Regions from separate parts of the Arthrobacter sp. GW460-12-1-14-TSB2 genome, predicted to be linked through region 1. Evidence: riboswitches for the same ligand, from Rfam matches in the RefSeq annotation. Region 1 holds a riboswitch; the other holds the start of a gene.
What was found. A riboswitch is a leader RNA that binds a small molecule or an ion and turns the genes downstream of it on or off. The one in region 1 is predicted to bind S-adenosylmethionine.
Positions count from the first base shown of each region.

Region 1 (15,013 bases):
CAGAGGGCCCCGGAAACCACATGGTTTCCGGGGCCCTTCGCCGTTAATGCCGTGAAATCGGGGTCAGCTGCCGTCCGGCCGGGTTTCGGGCGGAGCTAGGCCTCGACAGGACGGATCGAATGGATCCGGTCCAGGATGGCGTTCTTCAGGTTCTCCGGGGCGGCTTCCGTACAGGAGCGCTTGACCACCTTGCGGATGACGCACTCGAGATCGTACTCTTCAAGGCACTCCGGGCAACCGTCCAGGTGATCCTTGATCTCGGCGATGTCGCTGTGTGTCAGCGCACCGTCCAGATATTCGTAAATACGTTGCATCCGGGCATCGTCGCAATCGCCCAGTCCCTGGCAGTCGCTCATTTCCTGTTCTCCTGTGTTGTGCTTTCGGCCGCGGCACCGGAATCGGTTGCGGCTTTGAAACCCCGCTCTGCGGCGTAGTCCGCAAGCATGTCGCGCAGCATTTTGCGGCCGCGGTGAAGCCGGGACATCACAGTGCCGATGGGGGTGTTCATGATGTCTGAGATTTCCTTGTACGCGAACCCCTCCACGTCGGCAAAGTACACCGCGAGGCGGAATTCCTCCGGAATCGCCTGCAGCGCCCGCTTCACATCGGAATCCGGAAGGTGGTCCAGCGCTTCCGCTTCGGCAGAACGCAGGCCGGACGAAGTGTGCGATTCCGCCCGCGCCAACTGCCAGTCCTCAATGGTGTCCGAGTTCGACTGCAGCGGCTCACGCTGCCTCTTGCGGTAGAGGTTGATGTACGTGTTTGTGAGGATCCGGTAGAGCCACGCCTTGAGGTTGGTTCCCGGTTTGTACTGATGGAACGCCGAGAAAGCCTTGGTGTAGGCCTCCTGCACCAGGTCCTCAGCGTCGGCGGGATTCCGTGCCATCCTCATGGCGGCCGAATACAGCTGGTCGACGTACTGCATGGCGTCGCGTTCAAACCGCAGCCTGCGCTGCTCGGGGGTCTCGGACACGACGTCGACCTCCGCCTCCGCGGACCGCGCGCCGTCCGGGCTTGTCCCGACGTCAGGGCTCACCCCGGTGTCCGCGCTGGCTGCAGCGTCCGCGCTGGCCCCGGCGTCCGCCGGATGCCTGCTGTTGTTTTTGGCCTCGTTACCGGCAGCCTCGTATATGGCCGCAACGGCCGGATCAATGGTGCTCATTGCCTTCAAGTCTACTGTGACACGTCCCGGGCCTACCGGCGGGTGCCCGCCAGCCTCATCACGCCCCGAGAACTCAAACGGCGCAAGGAGTTCCGCGCTGTCCCTAACCAATGTCAAAGCTTCATCTCCGCTCTGTGTCCTTGTGTCGGCGTCCATCCTGGAGGCGCCCGTGCGAACGCATTCAGCGTTCAGCCGCCCGGCGTCCGCAAGCGCCTTAGGCCGTGGCCAAGCACAGCCCGTGACTCATCGGGACCTGCTTTCCATAACCACTGCCGGCGGGCAAATATTCCGCAAAAGTGCAAGACTAGAACCGGTTCCCCCGCAGATGTTCCGCGGCTCGTCCACCCAGGAGGAAATTCATGTCGTTAGTCCGCATTCTCGCCCGGCCCATGCTGGCCTCCAGTTTCGTTCTCGCCGGCCTGGACAAGCTAAAGAACGCGGATGACACTGCGACGCAGCTGTCGCCGCTGTTGCGCCGGGCAGCGGATTCCCTCCCGTTCGCCACCAACGAAAAAGTACTGGCACGCGTCATTGGAGGCACTCAAGTGGGCGCTGGCGTGCTGTTCGCCATGGGCAAGTCGGCCCGGCTCGCAGCCTCCGTACTCGCCGTCATTTCAGCGCTGAACGCCTTCGTCGAGTGGCGCAGCGCCGACATCACCACCAAGGAAGGCCGGGACGCGCGGCGGACCCAGCTCCTGAAGAACGTCACGCTCACCGGCGGCGTACTGCTTGCGTCCGTGGACACCGCGGGCAAGCCGAGCCTGGCCTGGCGGGCCGAGCATCTGGCCGCCGACGCCCGCAAGGGTGCCAGCCACCTGGCTGCAGACGCCCGGAAGACCACCAGCAAGAATCTCAATAAGGCCGAAAAAGCAGTCCGCAAGGCCGTGGACCACGCCGTGAAAGCATAGGCACGAATGACAGGCACTGCCCCCGCCCCAGTACCGTCCGCGCCGGTTGCGGACGACACCTGGCCCGCACCGTTCGCCGAAGCGCCGGTCGACGCCACAGTCACCGTCCCCGGTTCGAAGTCCCTCACCAACAGGTACCTGGTCCTTGCTGCCCTGGCCGACGGGCCGTCCCGCCTCCGTGCACCCCTGCACTCCCGCGATTCGGCCTTAATGATCCAGGCACTCCGCCAATTGGGTGCCGGAATCCGGGAAGTCCCGGGGGACGGCTCATTCGGGCCCGACCTTGAAATCACTCCCCTCGCCCCGGACGCGACGGCGGCGGATGCCGCCATCGACTGCGGACTCGCGGGTACGGTGATGCGCTTCGTTCCCCCTGCGGCCGCCCTCCGCAGCGGCGCCACAGTCTTCGACGGCGACCCGCACGCCCGCAAGCGGCCGATGGGCACCATCATCGAGGCGCTGGCAGCCCTCGGCGTCGATGTCCGGGCCGCCGACGGAACCCGGCCGTCATCGCTTCCCTTCGCGGTGGCCGGCACTGGCGAAGTGCGCGGCGGCCACCTGGTGATTGATGCAAGCGCCTCATCGCAGTTTGTGTCGGCGCTGCTCCTTGTGGGAGCGCGTTTCACCGAGGGCCTGCACCTTGAGCACGTGGGCAAGCCGGTCCCCAGCCTCGACCACATCAATATGACCGTGGCCGTACTGCGCGAAGTCGGCGTGTCGGTCGACGATTCCGTCCCCAACCACTGGGTGGTGGCACCGGGCTCGATCCGGGCCTTCGACCGCCGCATTGAACAGGATCTTTCCAACGCGGGCCCCTTCCTCGCCGCGGCGCTGGCAACCGGCGGTACCGTCCGCATCCCCAACTGGCCCGCGCCCACAACGCAGGTGGGTGACCTGTGGCGCAGCATCCTGGCTGCGATGGGCGCCACGGTCACGCTGACCGACGGGACACTCACCGTGACGGGCGGACCGGAAATCAAGGGCGCAGACTTCGCCGACACCAGCGAACTGGCACCGACCGTGGCAGCGTTGTGTGCGTTGGCAACAACCCCGTCGCGGCTGACCGGCATAGCGCACCTCCGCGGCCACGAGACCGACAGGCTTGCCGCACTCGTCACGGAAATCAACCGCCTGGGCGGGGACGCTGAGGAAACCGCCGACGGCCTGATAATCCGGCCTGCAAAGCTCCACGGCGGAACAGTTCACAGCTACGCCGACCACCGGATGGCCACCGCCGGGGCCATCCTCGGCCTCGCCGTTCCCGGCGTCGAGGTTGAAGACATCGGCACCACGTCCAAGACGATGCCCGACTTCCCGCAGCTGTGGGAAGCCATGCTGGCACCACAGCCGGGCCGGCAGACGGAACAGGCCAGTGGGGCGTAGCACCGGTACATGGGACGAGTCCGATATCCGGGTCCGTCCCAACAAGAAAGGTACGCGTCCACGGACCAAGGACCGGCCCAGCCATGACGACGCCGTGACCGGCCGGATCATCACGGTGGACCGCGGGCGCTACACGGCGGTGGTGGGCGAAGACAGCGGCAACGAACGCATCGTGGTCGCCGCGCGGGCGCGCGAGCTGCGCCGTTCGCCGGTAGTGGCCGGGGACTTCGTGTCCCTGGTGGGTGATGTTTCCGGAGAGCCCGACACCCTTGCCCGGCTCGTGAAGATCCAGGACCGGCGCACCCTTTTGCGGCGCAGCGCCGACGACACGGATCCGATTGAGCGGGCGGTCGTGGCGAATGCGGACCAGCTCGTGGTGGTGGTCGCGGCCGCCAATCCGGAACCGCGCACAGGATTTATCGACCGCGCCCTGGTGGCGGCCTACGACGCCGGCATCGAGCCGCTGCTGCTGGTCACCAAAGCAGACGTCAAGGATCCCACCGAGCTCCTGTCCAACTACCGGCACCTTGATTTCCCGGTCATCATCAGCCGGACCGCCGACGCCGCCGCCTCCGGCATCGATGCCCGCTCGGACGACGGGCTGTCCGCGCGCCTCGACAGCGACGCCGTCTCGCAGCTCCGTGCACACCTCGACGGCAAGGTCACCGTCATGCTTGGGCATTCGGGCGTGGGGAAGTCCACCATGGTCAATGCCCTGACCGGCGCTGAGCGGGCCACCGGAGGAGTCAACGCCGTCACCGGACGGGGACGGCACACGTCGTCGTCGGCACTGGCCCTGCGGATCAGTGACGCGCCCGCCGGAAGCTGGATTATTGACACCCCGGGTATCCGGTCGTTCGGCCTTGCCCACGTCGATCCGGACCGGATCCTGCGTTCGTTCCCCGATCTCGAACCCGGCACGGATGCCTGCGAACGCGGCTGCAAGCATGATGCATCCGCCGTCAACTGCGGCGTGGACGCCTGGGTGGCCGAAGGACACGCAGGGCCGTCCGGCGCGGCGCGTCTCGCGTCCCTGCGGCGGTTGCTCGGCACCGATCCCCGGATGGAAGCGCAGGAAGCGAAGGAACTCGGCATCGTTTCGTAGCAGGCAGAGGGGCCAAGGACCTGACATCCCGCCCGGCCGGCCACAGAGACGGTAGTTTGGAACCATGACCCAACCCGCTTCGAGCTACAACGACGACCTGCGCCTCGCCCATGTACTGGCTGACTCTGTCGACTCCCAGACCATGAGCCGCTTCAAGGCGCTGGACCTTCAGATTGAAACCAAACCGGACCTGACCCCGGTCACGGATGCTGACAAAGCAGCTGAAGAGTCCATCCGCGGCCAGCTGTCCCGTTCCCGCCCGCGGGATGCCGTCCTCGGCGAAGAATTCGGCAGCTCCGGGCACGGTTCCCGCCGCTGGATCATCGATCCGATCGACGGCACCAAGAACTTCGTGCGCGGCGTGCCGGTGTGGGCCACCCTGATCGCCCTCGTGGATGAGGGCGAGCCGGTGGTCGGCCTGGTCAGCGCACCGGCGCTGGGAAAGCGCTGGTGGGCCGCTAAAGGGGCTGGCGCCTACATGGGACGGTCGCTTGCGGCAGCCACCCGGCTGAAGGTTTCGAACGTGTCCAAGCTCTCGGACGCCTCCCTCTCCTACTCGAGCCTTAGCGGCTGGAAGGAACGCGGCAACCTGGATGAATTCCTGGGCCTCACGGAGGACGTCTGGCGGACCCGGGCCTACGGCGACTTCTGGTCTTATTGCATGGTGGCCGAAGGGTCCGTGGACATCGCCTGCGAGCCAGAACTGAACCTCTACGACATGGCCGCCCTGGTGCCCATTGTCACCGAAGCCGGCGGCCGCTTCACTTCGCTGGAGGGAGTGGACGGCCCCTTCGGCGGGAATGCCCTCGCCACCAACTCGATCCTCCATTCGGAGGTCCTCAAGCGCCTGAACCCGGACCTCGACGACCTCCTCTGACGCGCAGCGCACCCCCCCGGTCGCTAGGCGCGAGGGCGGCAGATCAACGCAGCGCCGAATGAACGCAGTGCCGAATAAACGACGGCGGACGCCCCTCCCAAGGGTGCGTCCGCCGTCGTTTGTTCGGCCGCAACGCCATTCTTCTGCCTCGCGTAACAAAGTGCTTAATAATTGCCGCAACTTTCCCGCGGCGCTGTCAATGTCCTAATCTCGAAACAGGTCACGAGTGCCAGCGCTAAACCCCGGTTTGCTGGCCGGCAACCCTCCATTCGCGGTGGGGTGCCCCGGGTGACGACCAGGCCGGTCCGGAACGGACCCGGCAAGCGCGGATCCCCGGAGTGAGGGGTCCCTTTACAGTGAGGTCCCCATGACTACTGCCACGTTCCCCGCAAACTCCGGAACCGCCCCCGCCCCAGCCCGTCTGGATGAACGGTTCAGCGTCGCCCGGCGCCCCCTCTCGGCCGTCACCGGCGCGGAGATCCAGGCTCCGCTGATCCAGGGCGGCCACGTCCGCTACGCGAACCTGGACTACGGCGCGTCGGCACCGGCACTGTCCGTCGTCTCGGCCTACCTCAACGAAATCCTGCCGTACTACGCCAGCGTGCACCGAGGCGCGGGCTACGCTTCGCAGATCAGCACGTCCGTGTACGAAAACGCGCGGAATATCGTCCGCGGCTTCGTGGGCGGCAGGCCGGACGATTCCGTCATTTTCACCAGGAACACCACCGACTCCCTGAACCTGCTGGCGGGCTGCCTGCCGGTGGCGGACGGCCGCCACACCGGTGAAGTGCTCTACCTGGACATCGAGCACCACGCCAACCTGCTCCCCTGGCAGGGCGTGCCGCACCGCAGCGTGGTTGCCGCGTCCACCCTGAAGGCAACCCTGGAGAGCCTGCGCACTGAACTCCGGCAGGGTGACATCAGCCTGCTGGCCGTCACCGGCGCCTCCAATGTCACCGGCGAAATCCTTCCGATCCGTGAACTGGCCGCTTTGGCGCACGAACACGGCGCAAGGATTGTGGTGGACGCGGCGCAACTGGCCCCGCACCGCCGCATCGACATCGCAGCGGACGACGTCGACTACCTCGCCTTCTCGGGTCACAAGCTGTATGCACCCTTCGGCTCCGGCGTCCTCGTGGGCCGGCCGGACTGGCTCGACGCCGGGACCCCCCACCTGGCAGGCGGCGGAGCGGTCCGCGAGGCCCGGCTGGATTCCGTCAGCTGGGCCACGGGACCGGCACGGCATGAGGGCGGCTCGCCCAACGTGCTCGGCGCCGCCACCCTTGCCCGCGCCACGCAGGTCATCGGCGCTCTGGAACAGGAGCTGTGGCACGCCCACGAGACCGCCATCCGGTCCTTCCTCGTGGAGGGGCTGCAGAGGATCGACGGCGTCACGGTGCACCAGATCTTCAGCGACACCAATGACACCATCGGGGTGGTCAACTTCTCCGTCGCCGGCTACGACGCGGGCCTTGTTGCGGCCTACCTCTCCGCCGAACACGGCGTGGGCCTGCGGGACGGCCGCTTCTGCGCCCACCCGCTGCTCAAGCGGCTGGGACTGCCCTCGGGCTCGCTCCGCGCAAGCTTCGGCGTCGGATCCCGGCTGGAGGACGCCCAGCGCCTGCTCGCTGGCATTGAGGAACTCCGCCGCACGGGCCTGGGCTGGGACTACGTTGTGGACGCCGGCCGCTGGGTGCCGGCCAACGACACCCGCAGCTACCCGGAATGGGCGCCCAATACCCCCGGCACCGCCGGCGCGGCGCCCTGCACCGACGACTGAGCGTTGGGCCTGAGGCCCGAGGACTGGGGACACGGTCTGTGCGGTAAATTCGAGGGGTAAGAATTCCAGCCTGCCCGAAGGAGATTGCACGTGGCACGGGGAGGCCCCAAACTGCACCACCAGCGCCGGCACGAGCTCGGCCAAAGCTTCCAGGACGGCGGTGAACACTACGACCGGGTCCGCCCAAGCTACCCTGGCGACTCTGCGGACTGGCTGATCGAAAGCGTCGGCGGGATGGCCGGAGTGTCCGACGCCGCTGACATTGGGGCGGGGACGGGCAAGTACACCGCATTGCTGGTGCAGCGCGGGCTGGCAGTCTCCGCGGTGGATCCTTCACCGGACATGCTCGCCCAACTGCGCCTCGTCCTGCCGGGAGTTCCAGCGACGGAGGGCACAGCGGAGGCAACCGGACTCCCGGACGCGGCGTTCGACGTCGTCGTTGTTGCCCAGGCCTGGCACTGGTGCGATCCCCTCCTGGCAAGCACCGAACTGTCCCGCATCCTCCGCCCTGCCGGCGTGCTGGGACTGGTGTGGAATCAGCTGGATACGTCCGTCCCGTGGGTCCACCGCTTGTCCCGGATCATGCATGCAGGGGACGTGCACAAGCCGGACTTCCGTCCCGCAATCGGGCCGGAGTTTGCCGGGCTTGAGAGCCACCTGACACGCTGGGAAGACTCAGTGACCACCGGAGACATCGTCGAACTGGCAAAGTCCCGCAGCTATTACCTCGCGGCCGGCGAAAGTACGCGCGCAAAGGTCCGCCACAACCTGGACTGGTACCTCCACGAGCACCTGGGCCATTCCCCGGCGGACACCATCGGACTTCCCTACCTCACCCAGACCTGGCGGGCGTTCAAAGCATGAGTGCCGCAGCCAAAGCGGTAGGCTTGGACTCGTGAAGACCAGCGCGCCCTCCTCCTCCATCGAGGACTACGTCAAGGTCATCTACTCCTTTACGGAGTGGCAGGACAAGCCCATCACGTCCTCGCAGCTGGCCCAGCGGCTTGGCGTCGCAAACTCCTCGGTCTCGGAGATGGTCCGCAAACTCAAGGACCAGGGCCTGGTTGACCACAAGCCGTACAGCGCCATCACGCTCACGGCGGACGGAATCCGCCTCGCGCTCTCGATGGTCCGGCGTCACCGCCTGATTGAGACCTACCTCGTCCAGGAACTCGGCTACAGCTGGGATGAAGTCCACGACGAAGCCGAACTCCTGGAACACGCAGTGTCGGATACCTTCATCGAGCGGATGGCCCGCAAGCTCGGCGATCCCCTGCGCGACCCGCACGGTGACCCCATCCCGGCAGCGGACGGCACGGTCCATATGCCGCACGCCCATCGGATGAGCGAACTCGACGACGGCCACACAGGCCGGATCACCCGGATCAGCGACGACAACCCCGATCTCCTGCGCTATCTTTCCGCGCAGGAGATCAATCTCGATGCCGACATCGAAGTGCTTGGCCGGAAACCCTTCGGCGGCGCACTGGTGGTCCGGATCGGCGCTGCCGGAGCCGGCCGCGAATTCGACCTCGCCGATGAGGTGTCGTCAGCGCTGTGGGTATACAGCGATTCACGCCACGCCGGATGCCGGCTGGCGGACGCCTGAATGCGTGCCGCCTGAATGAAGGCCCTCAGAAGCGCCGGCTGGCGTGCCTGGACGGCAGTCGCCCTCGGGGCTCTCGTGGGGACGGAACTCCGCTACGGTCTGGGCGTCCTCCTGCCCGAACCCCCTGGCGCGATCCCGTGGACCACCTTGGCCATCAACGTTTGCGGAAGCTTTGTCCTTGCCGCGCTCACCACGGTGTGGATGGCACGCCCCAGGACAGCGTTCTGGCTGCGGGCGGGGATTGGGCCCGGGCTGCTGGGCTCGTTCACAACTTTCTCCGCCGTGGTCTTTTCCGTTAACCAGGAGGCCCGTTCCGGGCAGCACGTGACCTGGCTGATCTATCTCGGCCTCTCGCTGGTTCTGGGTCTCGGTGCGGCCGCCGCGGGCTGGAAAGCAGGCAAGGCCCTGAGCGACCGGACAGGTGGATCATGACAGCGCTGCTGGTAGGAATTTTCGGCGTTGCAGGAGGCCTGCTCAGGTTCTCCGTCGACACGTACTTCGCGCACCGCGCTGGCGACCGCCGGCACTGGCCCTGGGCTACCCTGGTGGTCAATGTCATCGGGTCGCTGATCATCGGCCTTTCCCTGGGCGTTACCGGCAGGCTGGGGCTCGGCGGGGAATGGCATGCGGCGATCGCCACCGGGCTGGCCGGCGGGCTGACAACCTTCAGTTCCTGGACCACTGCCACCATCCGGCTGGTCAGTGAGGTGCGGTACGTTGCAGCTGCCCTGAACGTCACGGTCAACCTCGTGGCCGGGCTCAGCGCCGCCGCCGCGGGAATTGCCATCTCTGGCTGAGGCTTGCCGGCCGACAGCGTGTGGAGACCCGGCCTCTGCGCCGGAGTCCCGCCGTCGTGAACGAGGAGCGGCCCCGCATCCCGTATCGTTAAACGATGGTTACGCGACGTGAAGCAGCTCAAATCCTCGACATCCCGCTGGAAATGGCACACCGTCACGGTATCCCCGCCAGGCTGTCGGACGCCGAACTGTCCGAACTCCTGGACAATCCCCCGGCCTGGCTCGTCCAGTCCAAGGCAAACCGGACCGGCAAGCGGCCGGTCTGGGTCCAGCTGACCTGCGCGGTCTGCGGTTTCTCGGAAGCCGCCCGGCCCAAGAAATGGTGGCCGCCGTTCACGTATGTCTGCTGCGTCCATCACGCGGCGTCGGACCTGCCCCCGGTCCTGCCGGGTCTGGTCCGTAGTGAATACGAGGGCATCGGGAGCCGGTTCGTCGGCATCGTCGACGTTGAAGTGCCGGGTTCCTGACCAGTTACATTCGGGACAAAACAGGCGTACCTTACAAGCACGGGGCCTATTCGAGGGCCCCGACGTTAGGGAGGGCGACATGCCTGACAAATCGCCGCACCGGCAGGTTACCAAGAAGTCGGACAAGTCCATCAAGCAAAAGAGGGCCGAAAAGAAGTCCAAGCATGAGCTGGACACCCACGTGGACCCCGTCGCGCACATCAAGAAGCGCTGACCCGGGGCCGCGGACGGCCGCTGGAGAATGCCAGATCGGTGCCGAAAACAAAAGGCCGGAAGCTTACGCTTCCGGCCTTTTGCACGGGGTGGGACCGCGTTGCCGCTGTCCCGATGGTGGAGATGGGGGGAATTGAACCCCCGTCCGATGTCGTGTTGTCAGGGCTTCTCCGGGCGCAGTTTGCGTCGGATTTTCTCGGCCCCAGCTATCCTGCAAACGAGTAGCTGATCCGGGCCCAGTCATTTAAGAGTCCCGTTCACCCCAATGACGAAGGTAAACAGCAGTGGCTATCTTAATGACGCCAGGATCCGGGACGATAGCAATCCCGGGCTGACGGACTGTCTTACTGCTTAGGCAGCGAGAGCGAAGTCAGTGCGCGTTTGTTTGGCACTTATTGTTTTGCAGACAGCGTTTACGAGATAATTCTGCATCCTCGGCCCGCTTCACCTGTCGCGACTAACATCGTCGAAACCGATCATCCCCGTATTTTGTTACCAAACCGGTCAGGTTCCTTGCGGATTCTTTGCGGAATCCACGCCGTTCCTTCCCGGACTACCAATCATAACGCACTGCCGCCCGGAATCATTCCCCGACGTTCGCAGCCGCTCCGCGGCCAGGTTTAGCTGCGGTTCTTTTCGCGCATGACGCGCAGCGCTTCGCGCTTGTCCTGCTGCTCGCGGAGCGTCTGCCGCTTGTCGTATTCCTTCTTACCGCGGGCGACGCCGATCTCCACTTTCGCTTTACCATCCAGGAAGTAGAGCTGGAGCGGCACGATGGTGAAGCCTGATTCGCGGACCTTGTGCGAGATCTTGGTTAGTTCCTCGCGGTGCAACAACAGTTTGCGCCGTCTCCGGGCGGAGTGGTTCGTCCAACTCCCCTGGTTGTATTCGGGGATATGGATTCCCTCCATCCACAGCTCGTCGTTGTAGAACGTGCAGAACCCGTCAACCATGGAGGCGTGGCCCTCGCGAAGGGACTTCACTTCTGTCCCCATCAGGGCAATGCCCGCCTCGTAGGTGTCGAGGACGTGGTAGTCATGCCGGGCCTTTCGGTTGGTGGCCACTACCTTACGGCCACTTTCTTTCGGCACGGTGGAACTCCTCAGCTCTTGGTCTGGATGGTTGCCCCGACCGTTGAGGCTCGGGGCTATTTAATTCTACGGCAGCCGCAGGGCCTGCCTGTCAGAGCAGGATCATCGGATCGACGGCCTGGCCGTTGAGCCACGTCTCGAAGTGTGAATGGCAGCCGGTTGAGTTACCCGTTGTTCCCGAATAGGCGATGAGCTGCCCCTGGCTGACCTGCTGGCCCAACGAAACGACCACGCTGCTGTTGTGGTAGTAAATAGTGGTCAGCGAGTTGCCTTGGACAACGCCATGCGAGATCTTCACGTTGTTGCCGCCGCCGTCGTTGCTCCACCCCGCGGATACGATCGTGCCGGCCGCCGGGGCGTAGACCGGGGTCCCGCAGCTGGCACCAAAGTCGATGCCGGTGTGCATGTATCCGCCGGAGCCGTAGAAGTCGACCGTGCCGGGCGGCGTCGCACGCCAGCCGAAACCTGAGGTGATGGGGACGTCGGCCGAGAATGGGTGCCGCAGGCCGAAGGCCGAAGGCGGCCCGACCTGCGGAACGTAGGGCTGGGCTGCCTGGCCGGCTGCCCTGGCCGCCGCGGCGGCGGCCTCGGCGATGCGGCGCTGTTCGGCCTCCCACGCTTCGCGCAGCTTCCGGTCACGTTCGACGATTTCCGCAGCCACGGCATCCTGGGCTGCCTGTACCTTGGAGAGTTGGCTTTGGATGCCCGGCTTTGCCGCCTGGAGTTCGTTGTTGATGCGGGTGGTGTCAGCGATCAGCTTGTCCACCTGCTCCTTCTTGGCGGCGGCTTCATCCCGGGCGGCCTTTTCCCGGGCCAGCGCGGCATCCGCCTTGGCCTTGAGGTCCTTGATCTCCGCCTCAACCGCCTGCAGCCGCGCCTCCGAATTGACGTTCGTTGCGTTCTGCTGGGAGAGCTTGTCCATGGCGGAGTTCTGGCTCCGCATGGCCTGGTCTGCCAGGTCCATGGTGTCCGTCAGGCTGCCGCCGCCCTTGGAGCCAAAGAAGAGCGTGAGGTTCGAGGGAACCCCGCCGGACTTGTAGGCCTGGGTGGCGATCTGACCGATGAGTTTCTTGGTGTCGGCGATCTTCTTCTTGTCGGTCTCGAGCTGCTGCGTGATCTTGGCCTTGTTCTGCTGCGCCAGATCCACCCGCGCAGCCAGTGCCTCGACTTCCTTGACGGCACTCGCAACCCGGCCCTGGGCTTCGAGCAATGCCTGCTGTGCGGCCGGGAGCTGGCCCTGGTAGATCACCAGGTCGCCGGCTGCCTTGGCAATCTTGGCATCCACAAACTCGAGGGACTGCTGCACCCGGGCTGCCTCGGCTTCCAGCGCCGCCTGCTTGTCTTCCAATTCGTCCGCGAAGGCCACAGGGGTGGAGGCGCCCAGGCTCGCGGCCAGGAGCAGTGCGAGGGCAGCGCTGATGATGCGGCTTCCCCGTCCCGCGGTCCGGCGCCGGCGGGCCTTGCGGTCCAGATCTGTCATGGTCATTCCTTCGTTGGTATGCACAGCCTAGACCCGCAAATATCTACGTAAGGTCAAGAGAGACGAAATTCCAGCCAAAGTTGCGCCCAGGCCGAGCAGTGCCGGAGCCAGGATCAGGGTTTGCGCCGGCGAGATGAACGCCGTGTCCGGATACTGCTTTGACATGTATTCGCCGAGGAAGAAATGGGCCACGGCCCAGAGCGTGCCCGAGGCCAGCGCCGCTCCGATCACGGCGGCGATGACGCCTTCGAGGATGAACGGCAGCTGAATCACGGTCTTGGAGGCGCCCACCAGCCGCATGATTCCGGTCTCCCGGCGCCTGCTGAAGGCGGACAGCCGGATGGTGGTGGCGATGAGCAGGATGGCGCAGACGATCATCACGCCGGCGATGATGACGGCGACCAGGGAAGCCGCGTTCATCACCGAGAAGAGCCGTTCCAGGACCTGGCGTTGGTCGATGACCGTCTCAACGCCGGGCTGCGAGGAGAAGGTCTCACTGATGATCTGGTATTTCTCCGGATCCTTCATGTTGATCCGGAAGGAGGCAGGCAGCTGGTCGGGTGTCACCGAGTCAACGATCGGTGAGTTGGAGAACTGCTCCTTGAAGTGCTTGTAGGCGTCGTCCTTGGACTCAAACTGGAAGTCGTTGATGTACTGGGCCACGGCCGGTGATTCCAGCAGGGCGCGCAGGTTTTCCTGCTGCTCCGGCGTTGCCGTCCCGGTGGCGCAGCCAGCCGCCGTCGAGCCGTCACCGCATAGGAAGATGGCCACCTGGACCTTGTCGTACCAGTAGCCCTTCATCTGGTTGATCTGGAGCTGCAGCATGCCAGCGGCACCGACGAAGGTCAGCGACACGAAGGTGACCAGGATGACCGAGACCACCATGGACAGGTTGCGCCTCAGACCGCTGCCGATCTCGCTGAGGATGAAAGCCAGCCTCACAGTTCCTCCCCCGGCTGGGAGGAAAGGGGCCCGTCACCCGGGTCCGCTGCGGACCCGTCCGGGCGTCCGCTGGCGTCTTTGAAACGGCGGGACTGCCCCACAACCGGCATCATCGACGTGTACAGTGCCCGGGCTTCGTCGCGGATGACGATACCGTTCCTTAGTTCCACCACACGTTTGCGCATCTCATTGACGATGTCGTCGTCGTGCGTTGCCATAACCACTGTGGTGCCGTTCTGGTTGATCTTGTCCAGGACGCCCATAATTCCCATCGACGTCGTGGGGTCAAGGTTTCCGGTGGGCTCATCCGCCAGGAGGATCCCCGGGCGGTTGACCACGGCACGGGCGATCGCCACACGCTGCTGTTCACCACCGGAGAGCTCGTGCGGCATCCGGTGCTCCTTGCCTTCCAGGCCCACCGTCTTGAGTACTTCGGGAACAGTGTCCCGGATGATGCTGCGGCTCTTGCCGATGACCTGCATGGCGAATGCGACGTTCGCGAAGACGTTTTTTTGCGGAAGGAGCCGGAAGTCCTGGAACACGACGCCGATCCCGCGGCGCAGCCGCGGTACACGCCAGCTTGAAATGTTCGCGACGTTCTGGCCGGCGACATACACGGCGCCGGACGTAGCCCGGTCTTCCTTGAGCACCAGTCGGAGGAAGGTTGATTTGCCGGAACCGGAGGCGCCCACAAGGAACGCAAACTCACCACGGTCAATTTCAAGGTTGACAGAGTCCAGCGCAGGCCGGGCTTTCTGGTCGTAGACCTTGGTGACATTCTCGAAACGGATCATTGCCCTAAGAACCCTGCAGGACATGGCTTATGGAGCCCCGTACTGCAGCCGGTGCACGGGCTTTCTTTTGGGGGAAGTAGAGCTCCGGCTCCTCGACTATACGCACCGGCACCTGCAGAAAAGCTGGAGCTACCTGGCGTGTCGCGGGATTTCAGCCACCGAATGGAGCACCCCCGCCGGTCCCGACCCTAGTTGGCGGCGTTGCGGTTATCTGTCCGCCAGCGGATGCCGGCGTCGATGAAGTCGTCGATTTCGCCGTCGAACACCGCGGAGGTGTTGCCCACTTCGTGCTCGGTCCGGAGGTCCTTGACCATCTGGTAGGGGTTCAGGACGTAGGAGCGCATCTGGTCGCCCCATGAGGCCTTGACGTCGCCGGCGAAGGCCTTCTTTTCCGCGTCTTCCTGC
Region 1 covers NZ_JBWKYC010000016.1:88,571-103,583, reverse strand. Annotated here, with positions in the region: gene rsrA (mycothiol system anti-sigma-R factor) at 96-356, opposite strand; gene AC07YR_RS17715 (sigma-70 family RNA polymerase sigma factor) at 353-1,162, opposite strand; gene AC07YR_RS17710 (DoxX family protein) at 1,522-2,070, shown strand; gene aroA (3-phosphoshikimate 1-carboxyvinyltransferase) at 2,077-3,453, shown strand; gene rsgA (ribosome small subunit-dependent GTPase A) at 3,443-4,558, shown strand; gene hisN (histidinol-phosphatase) at 4,623-5,435, shown strand; SAM riboswitch class IV at 5,654-5,767, shown strand; gene AC07YR_RS17690 (aminotransferase class V-fold PLP-dependent enzyme) at 5,803-7,215, shown strand; gene AC07YR_RS17685 (class I SAM-dependent methyltransferase) at 7,306-8,079, shown strand; gene AC07YR_RS17680 (metal-dependent transcriptional regulator) at 8,111-8,824, shown strand; gene AC07YR_RS17675 (fluoride efflux transporter FluC) at 8,840-9,256, shown strand; gene AC07YR_RS17670 (fluoride efflux transporter FluC) at 9,253-9,621, shown strand; gene AC07YR_RS17665 (hypothetical protein) at 9,717-10,088, shown strand; gene AC07YR_RS17660 (hypothetical protein) at 10,168-10,302, shown strand; RNA gene ssrA (transfer-messenger RNA) at 10,417-10,785, opposite strand; gene smpB (SsrA-binding protein SmpB) at 10,922-11,392, opposite strand; gene AC07YR_RS17645 (M23 family metallopeptidase) at 11,484-12,872, opposite strand; gene ftsX (permease-like cell division protein FtsX) at 12,900-13,814, opposite strand; gene ftsE (cell division ATP-binding protein FtsE) at 13,811-14,608, opposite strand; gene prfB (peptide chain release factor 2) at 14,797-15,013, opposite strand, start outside.

Region 2 (5,295 bases), on a different contig from region 1:
TGCCCAGTAGCCGATCTGCGCGAAGGTGGGGAGGCAGCCCATCGCGAACGTGGAGACGCCCACCAGGATGATGCTCAGCTGGAGCAGCTGCTTGCGGCCGAACTTGTCACCGAAGTGGCCAAAAACGATGCCGCCGATGGGACGGGCGACGAAGCCCACCGCGTAAGTCACGAAGGCGGCAATAATCCCGTCCAGCTCCGTGCCGGAATTGGGGAAGAACATCTTGCCGAAAACCAGTGTTGCCGCCGAGGCGTAGAGGAAGAACTCGTACCACTCAACAACAGTGCCGGCCATCGAGGCCGTCACCACCTTCTTCAGGCCGGAGGCCTTGACGTCAGTCTCATCTGCGCGCCTTGCGGCGGAGTCTTGCGTGCTCATTTGTGAACTCCTTCGGCGTCTCCGTCGACGCCATGTGGACCATTCCGTAGCGGCCGCGTGTGATGTGCACCACCAACGCGCCGGTCCCCTAGAGTATGGACTCACATTGCCGCAGGCTCAACGCCATTTTCTGCAGAACTGCTCTGCAAAAATGCACATTGAGCCGACGGGGCTATGCGAAGAAGTTCTGCCGCAACTGCGTGCTGAGCTGGCCGATCTCGGTCAGGAAGCCGTCATGGCCGATGGGCGCTTCGATGACGTGCACTGGCACATCCCCCGGCAGCGCAGCCGCGAGTTCATAAGACTGTGCCGGAAAATACAGCCGGTCCGTATTCACGGCGGCAATAAAGAACTCGGCCGTGGCCTGGGCCAACGCGTCCTTGAGCGGACCGCGCCCGCGGCCCACGTCGTGGCTCATGAGCGCTTCGGTGATGGCGATGTAGCTGTTGGCATCGAAGCGCCGGACCAGCTTGGTGCCCTGGTGGTCGAGGTAGCTCTCCACCTGGTAGCGGCCGCGGTCCCCCAGCGACACCGCTTCGAGCGGGCTCTCGCTGCTCTGGGCGTTGCGGCCGAACCGGGTCTCCAGCTCGTACGCGGAGCGGTAGGTGATGTGTGCGATCCTGCGTGCCAGGGCAAGGCCGGCTTCCGGCTCCGGGCCGCCGTAGTAATCGCCGTCGTTGAAGTTGACGTCCTGGCGGATGGCGAGGGTTTGGGCCTGGGCAAAAGCGATCTGCTCGGCGGTGCTGCTGGCTCCAATGGATATCACGGCACAGCGCCGGACGCGGTCCGGGTAGCTCACGGCCCATTCCAGTGCCCGGGCTCCGCCCAGGGAGCCGCCCAACACCGCGTACCAGCTCTCGATCCCCAGCGCATCCGCCAGCCGGGACTCGGCCGCCGTTGTGTCCCGCAGGGTCACCAGGGGGAAGCGCGAACCCCACGGCTTACCGTCCGGGGCCGGGGTGGAAGGACCGGTGGAACCGTAGCAGCCGCCGACGATGTTGATGGAGACCACGAAGTACTTGTCCGTATCAACGGGGGCTCCGGGTCCGGCCAGCTGTTCCCACCAGCCTTCCTCGTCGCTGGCACCCCTGGTGACGTGCGTGGTGCCGGTGAGGGCGTGCTGCACCAGCACGGCGTTGGAACGGTCCGCGTTCAGCGTGCCCCATGTTTCGTACGCAAGCGTTACGTCCGGCAGAAAGCCGCCGGCCTCCAGCTCCAGCCCGCCAACGCTGAGGAACTTGACCGTACCGTCAGGGACGGCGGTGTCCACCGTGCTGGTATCCGTGTTGTTGCCTGTCGTTGTATCCGTGGTGTTGCCTGTGGTTGCATCCACTGCGTGGGTATCTGTTTCGGGTACACCGCTGCGGGTGACGGCAATCGTCATCTGAGGACCTCTTCTTCGCGCTTGCCCGCCGCCAACTGGCCGGCAGGCCAGGTCTTCACCCGGGGCACCCCGCCGCGGAAGGAGGGTTGCCGGCCAGCAAGCCGGGGCTGTCGCTGGCACTCATGACCTTCAAAGAGTCTACGAAATGCGTCGCCGCAATGGCTAAGAATGTGACATCAATATGACTCCCGGCGTCGTGGACGCCGGGAGCCGTACTGGTCAGTCGCCCTTGGCGGCGCGGAAACCGGCGTCGAGGTCGGCGATGATGTCGTCGATGTGCTCCAGCCCCACCGAGAGGCGGACCAGGCCGGGGGTCACACCGGCCACGGCCTGCTGCTCTGCCGTCAACTGGCTGTGCGTGGTCGACGCCGGGTGGATGACCAGGGAGCGCACGTCACCGATGTTTGCCACGTGGGAGTGCAGCTCCAAGGCGTCCACGAACCGCTTGCCTGCCTCGGCCCCGCCGGCGATGTTGAAGGACACGATCGCGCCGGTGCCCTTGGGTCCATACTTGCGGCCGCGCTCGTACCAGGGGCTGGACGGCAGGCCCGCATAGGCGACGGATTCGACGTCGTCCCTGGACTCCAGCCACTCGGCGACGGTCACCGCGTTGGCAACGTGCCGCTCCACACGCAGGCTCAGGGTTTCCAGCCCCTGGGCGATGAGGAAGGCGTTGAACGGGGATACCGCCGAACCGAGGTCGCGCAGCAGCTGGACGCGGGCCTTGAGGATGTAGGACAGGTTCGCCCCCAGTGCACCGTCCGCCCCGAGGTCGCGGGCGTAGACAAGGCCGTTGTAGGTGGGGTCCGGCGTGTTGAAGCCCGGGAACTTCTCCGGGTCCTTTCCGAAGTCGAAGTTGCCGGAGTCCACGATCACGCCGGCGATGGCGCTGCCGTGCCCGCCGAGGTACTTCGTGGCCGAGTGCACCACAATGTCGGCACCCCATTCCAGCGGCCGGATGAGGTACGGAGTGGACAACGTGTTGTCCACGATCAGCGGGACGCCTGCCTCGTGGGCAACGCGGGACACGCCTTCGATGTCCAGGACATCCTGGCGCGGATTGGAGACCACCTCGGCGAAGAAGAGCTTGGTGTTCGGCCGGACGGCATCCTTCCACTGCTGGAGGTTGTCCGGATCCTCGACGAACGTCACGGAGATGCCGAACTTCTTCAGGGTGTGGGCCAGGAGGTTATACGTGCCGCCGTAGAGGCTGGGGCTGGCCACCACGTGGTCGCCGGCTTCGGCCACGTTGAGGATGGCGAAGGTTTCGGCAGCCTGGCCCGAGCTGAGCAGGAGCGCTGCCAGGCCACCTTCCAGGCTGGCAACGCGCTGTTCCACCGTGTCCTGGGTGGGGTTGCCGATGCGGGTGTAGATGGGCGCCAGCTCGGCCAGCGCGAAGCGGTTGGCGGCGCTTTCGGCGCTCGGGAACACGAACGACGTCGTCTGGTAGATAGGCAGTGCCCTGGCGCCGGTGGCGCTGTCCGGCTCCTGGCCGGCGTGGATCTGGCGGGTTTCGAATGACCATGCGTTGGACATCGGAGAGCTCCTTCTGAGGAAGGGCACCTCTGCCCTGCAGGACATGCTGGACATGCCCTGACCGGACTGGTGCCGCGCTTGCCGCCCGGCGGTTGCCGGAGGGCCCGGTCTTCACCCGGGGCACCCCACCGCGGAACGAGGGTTGCCGGCCAGCTAGCCGGGGCTTGATGCTGGCGCTCATGACCTGGCCCCCAGTCTAGGAACGGCGGATTGCCTGTGAACAGCTTTGTGACGAAGGACGTCAGCGGCGTGATTTCACGGGCCTCAGGCCGGCCCGCCATGACATCCCATCTTGGTAAGGCCACCCTTAGCTGAGAGCTCCATCACAAAGTGCCAAGATGAGGGCATGCGCATGGATCACGTCTCTTACGCCTGTGAACAAGATGGCTTGGCTGCCACCACCGAACGTATTGCAACCGCCCTCGGCGTCGAAGCCGTGAAGGGCGGGGTACACCCCCGTTTTGGCACCCGCAACATGATTATCCCGCTGGCCGGGCACAAATACCTGGAGGTTGTGGAGGTCCTGGACCACCCGGCCTCCGACAAGGCTCCGTTCGGGCAGGCTGTCCGGGCACGCTCCGCAGCCGGCGGCGGCTGGATGGGCTGGTGCGTCGAAGTGGACGACCTGGCACCGTTCGAAGAACGCCTCGGCCGATCGGCTGTCAACGGCAACCGCAAGTTCCCCGACGGCCGCGAACTCGTCTGGAAGCAGATCGGCATCCTGGGCCTCATTGCAGACCCGCAGGTTCCGTACATGCTCAAGTGGGAAGGCGACCCGGAGCTTCACCCGTCCAACGCCTACCCAAGCAACGTTAAGATGTCCAGCCTCACCATCGCGGGCTCGGCCGAACGCGTCACGGAGTGGCTCGGTCAACCGGTCGAGAAGCCTTTGGAAGATGTGGCCGTCGAATGGATCGCCCCGAAGGGAACACCGGGGATCCTCTCCGTCACCTTCGAAACCGCTTCCGGGGCAGTAACCATCTGACCCGGTTCCACAACGTGGAACCGCAAGGGACCACGCGGCAGCCTGCTGCCCCTTAACGGTGCCACACCATAAACTTCGGCCGCTATCAGCGGGTGCCAACGACGCCACCCACCGATAGCGGCCGAATCCTTTTAATCGAGCCCGAGCCAACCCAGCCCGATCTAACCCAGCCCGATCGCCTTGCCGAACAGGCTGAAGCCGACGAAAGCCACGATGTCCAGCAGCGCATGGGCGATCACCAGCGGCATGACGCGGCGGGTCTTCGTGTACACCCAGGCGAAAACAACACCCATGACGGCGTTGCCGATGAACGGGCCGAAGCCCTGGTAGAGGTGGTAGCTGCCGCGGAGCATGGAGCTTGCGAAGATGGCCAGCGGCATGCTCCACCCGAACTTCCCGAGCCGGTCCAGCAGGTAGCCCACCACGATGACTTCCTCGACGATCCCGTGCCGCACTGCGGAGAGGATCAGCACGGGAATGGTCCACCAGTAGGCGTCCAGCGCGCTGGGGATGATGGCGGTGGTGATGCCCAGCGCCCGGCCGGCCGCGTACAGCCCCAGGGAAGGGATGCCGATCAGCGCTGCCAGGCCCAGCCCCTGCAGCAGGTCCTTCCCCGGGCGGGCGAAGTTGAAGCCGAGTTTGCGGAACGCCGAAGCGCCGGACTCCCCCGCCCGCCGGTGTTCCGTGAGGAAATAGATCACCAGGACCACCGGCACGAGGGCGAACACAATGTCCAGCAACTGGTAGGTCAGGTCGAAGTATTCGCGGCTGCTCTGCGAGCGGTTGAGGGTGGACGTACCCTCCGCCAGGGGCGCACGCGTCAGCTTGTCGAGCAGCTGCACCACCGAATACACGGCGGACTGCCCCAGCGACAGACCCAGGACAATCCAGACTTCGATCCGCAGACGACGGCGGGAGGGAACCAGCATGTTCCTATCTTGCCTGCACTTGCTGGTTCTTTCCTGTCCGCCGCCTCACCGGAGCGGGGCGGCCCGGGGCCTATGCTAGGAAT
Region 2 covers NZ_JBWKYC010000013.1:128,379-133,673, forward strand. Annotated here, with positions in the region: gene AC07YR_RS15920 (MFS transporter) at 1-378, opposite strand, end outside; gene metX (homoserine O-acetyltransferase MetX) at 551-1,762, opposite strand; SAM riboswitch class IV at 1,775-1,890, opposite strand; gene AC07YR_RS15930 (bifunctional o-acetylhomoserine/o-acetylserine sulfhydrylase) at 1,982-3,298, opposite strand; SAM riboswitch class IV at 3,368-3,483, opposite strand; gene AC07YR_RS15935 (VOC family protein) at 3,645-4,283, shown strand; gene AC07YR_RS15940 (CPBP family intramembrane glutamic endopeptidase) at 4,445-5,212, opposite strand.
Region 2: it holds a riboswitch for S-adenosylmethionine, as region 1 does, so the genes downstream of both, AC07YR_RS15930 (bifunctional o-acetylhomoserine/o-acetylserine sulfhydrylase) here and AC07YR_RS17690 (aminotransferase class V-fold PLP-dependent enzyme) in region 1, are expected to answer to the same signal.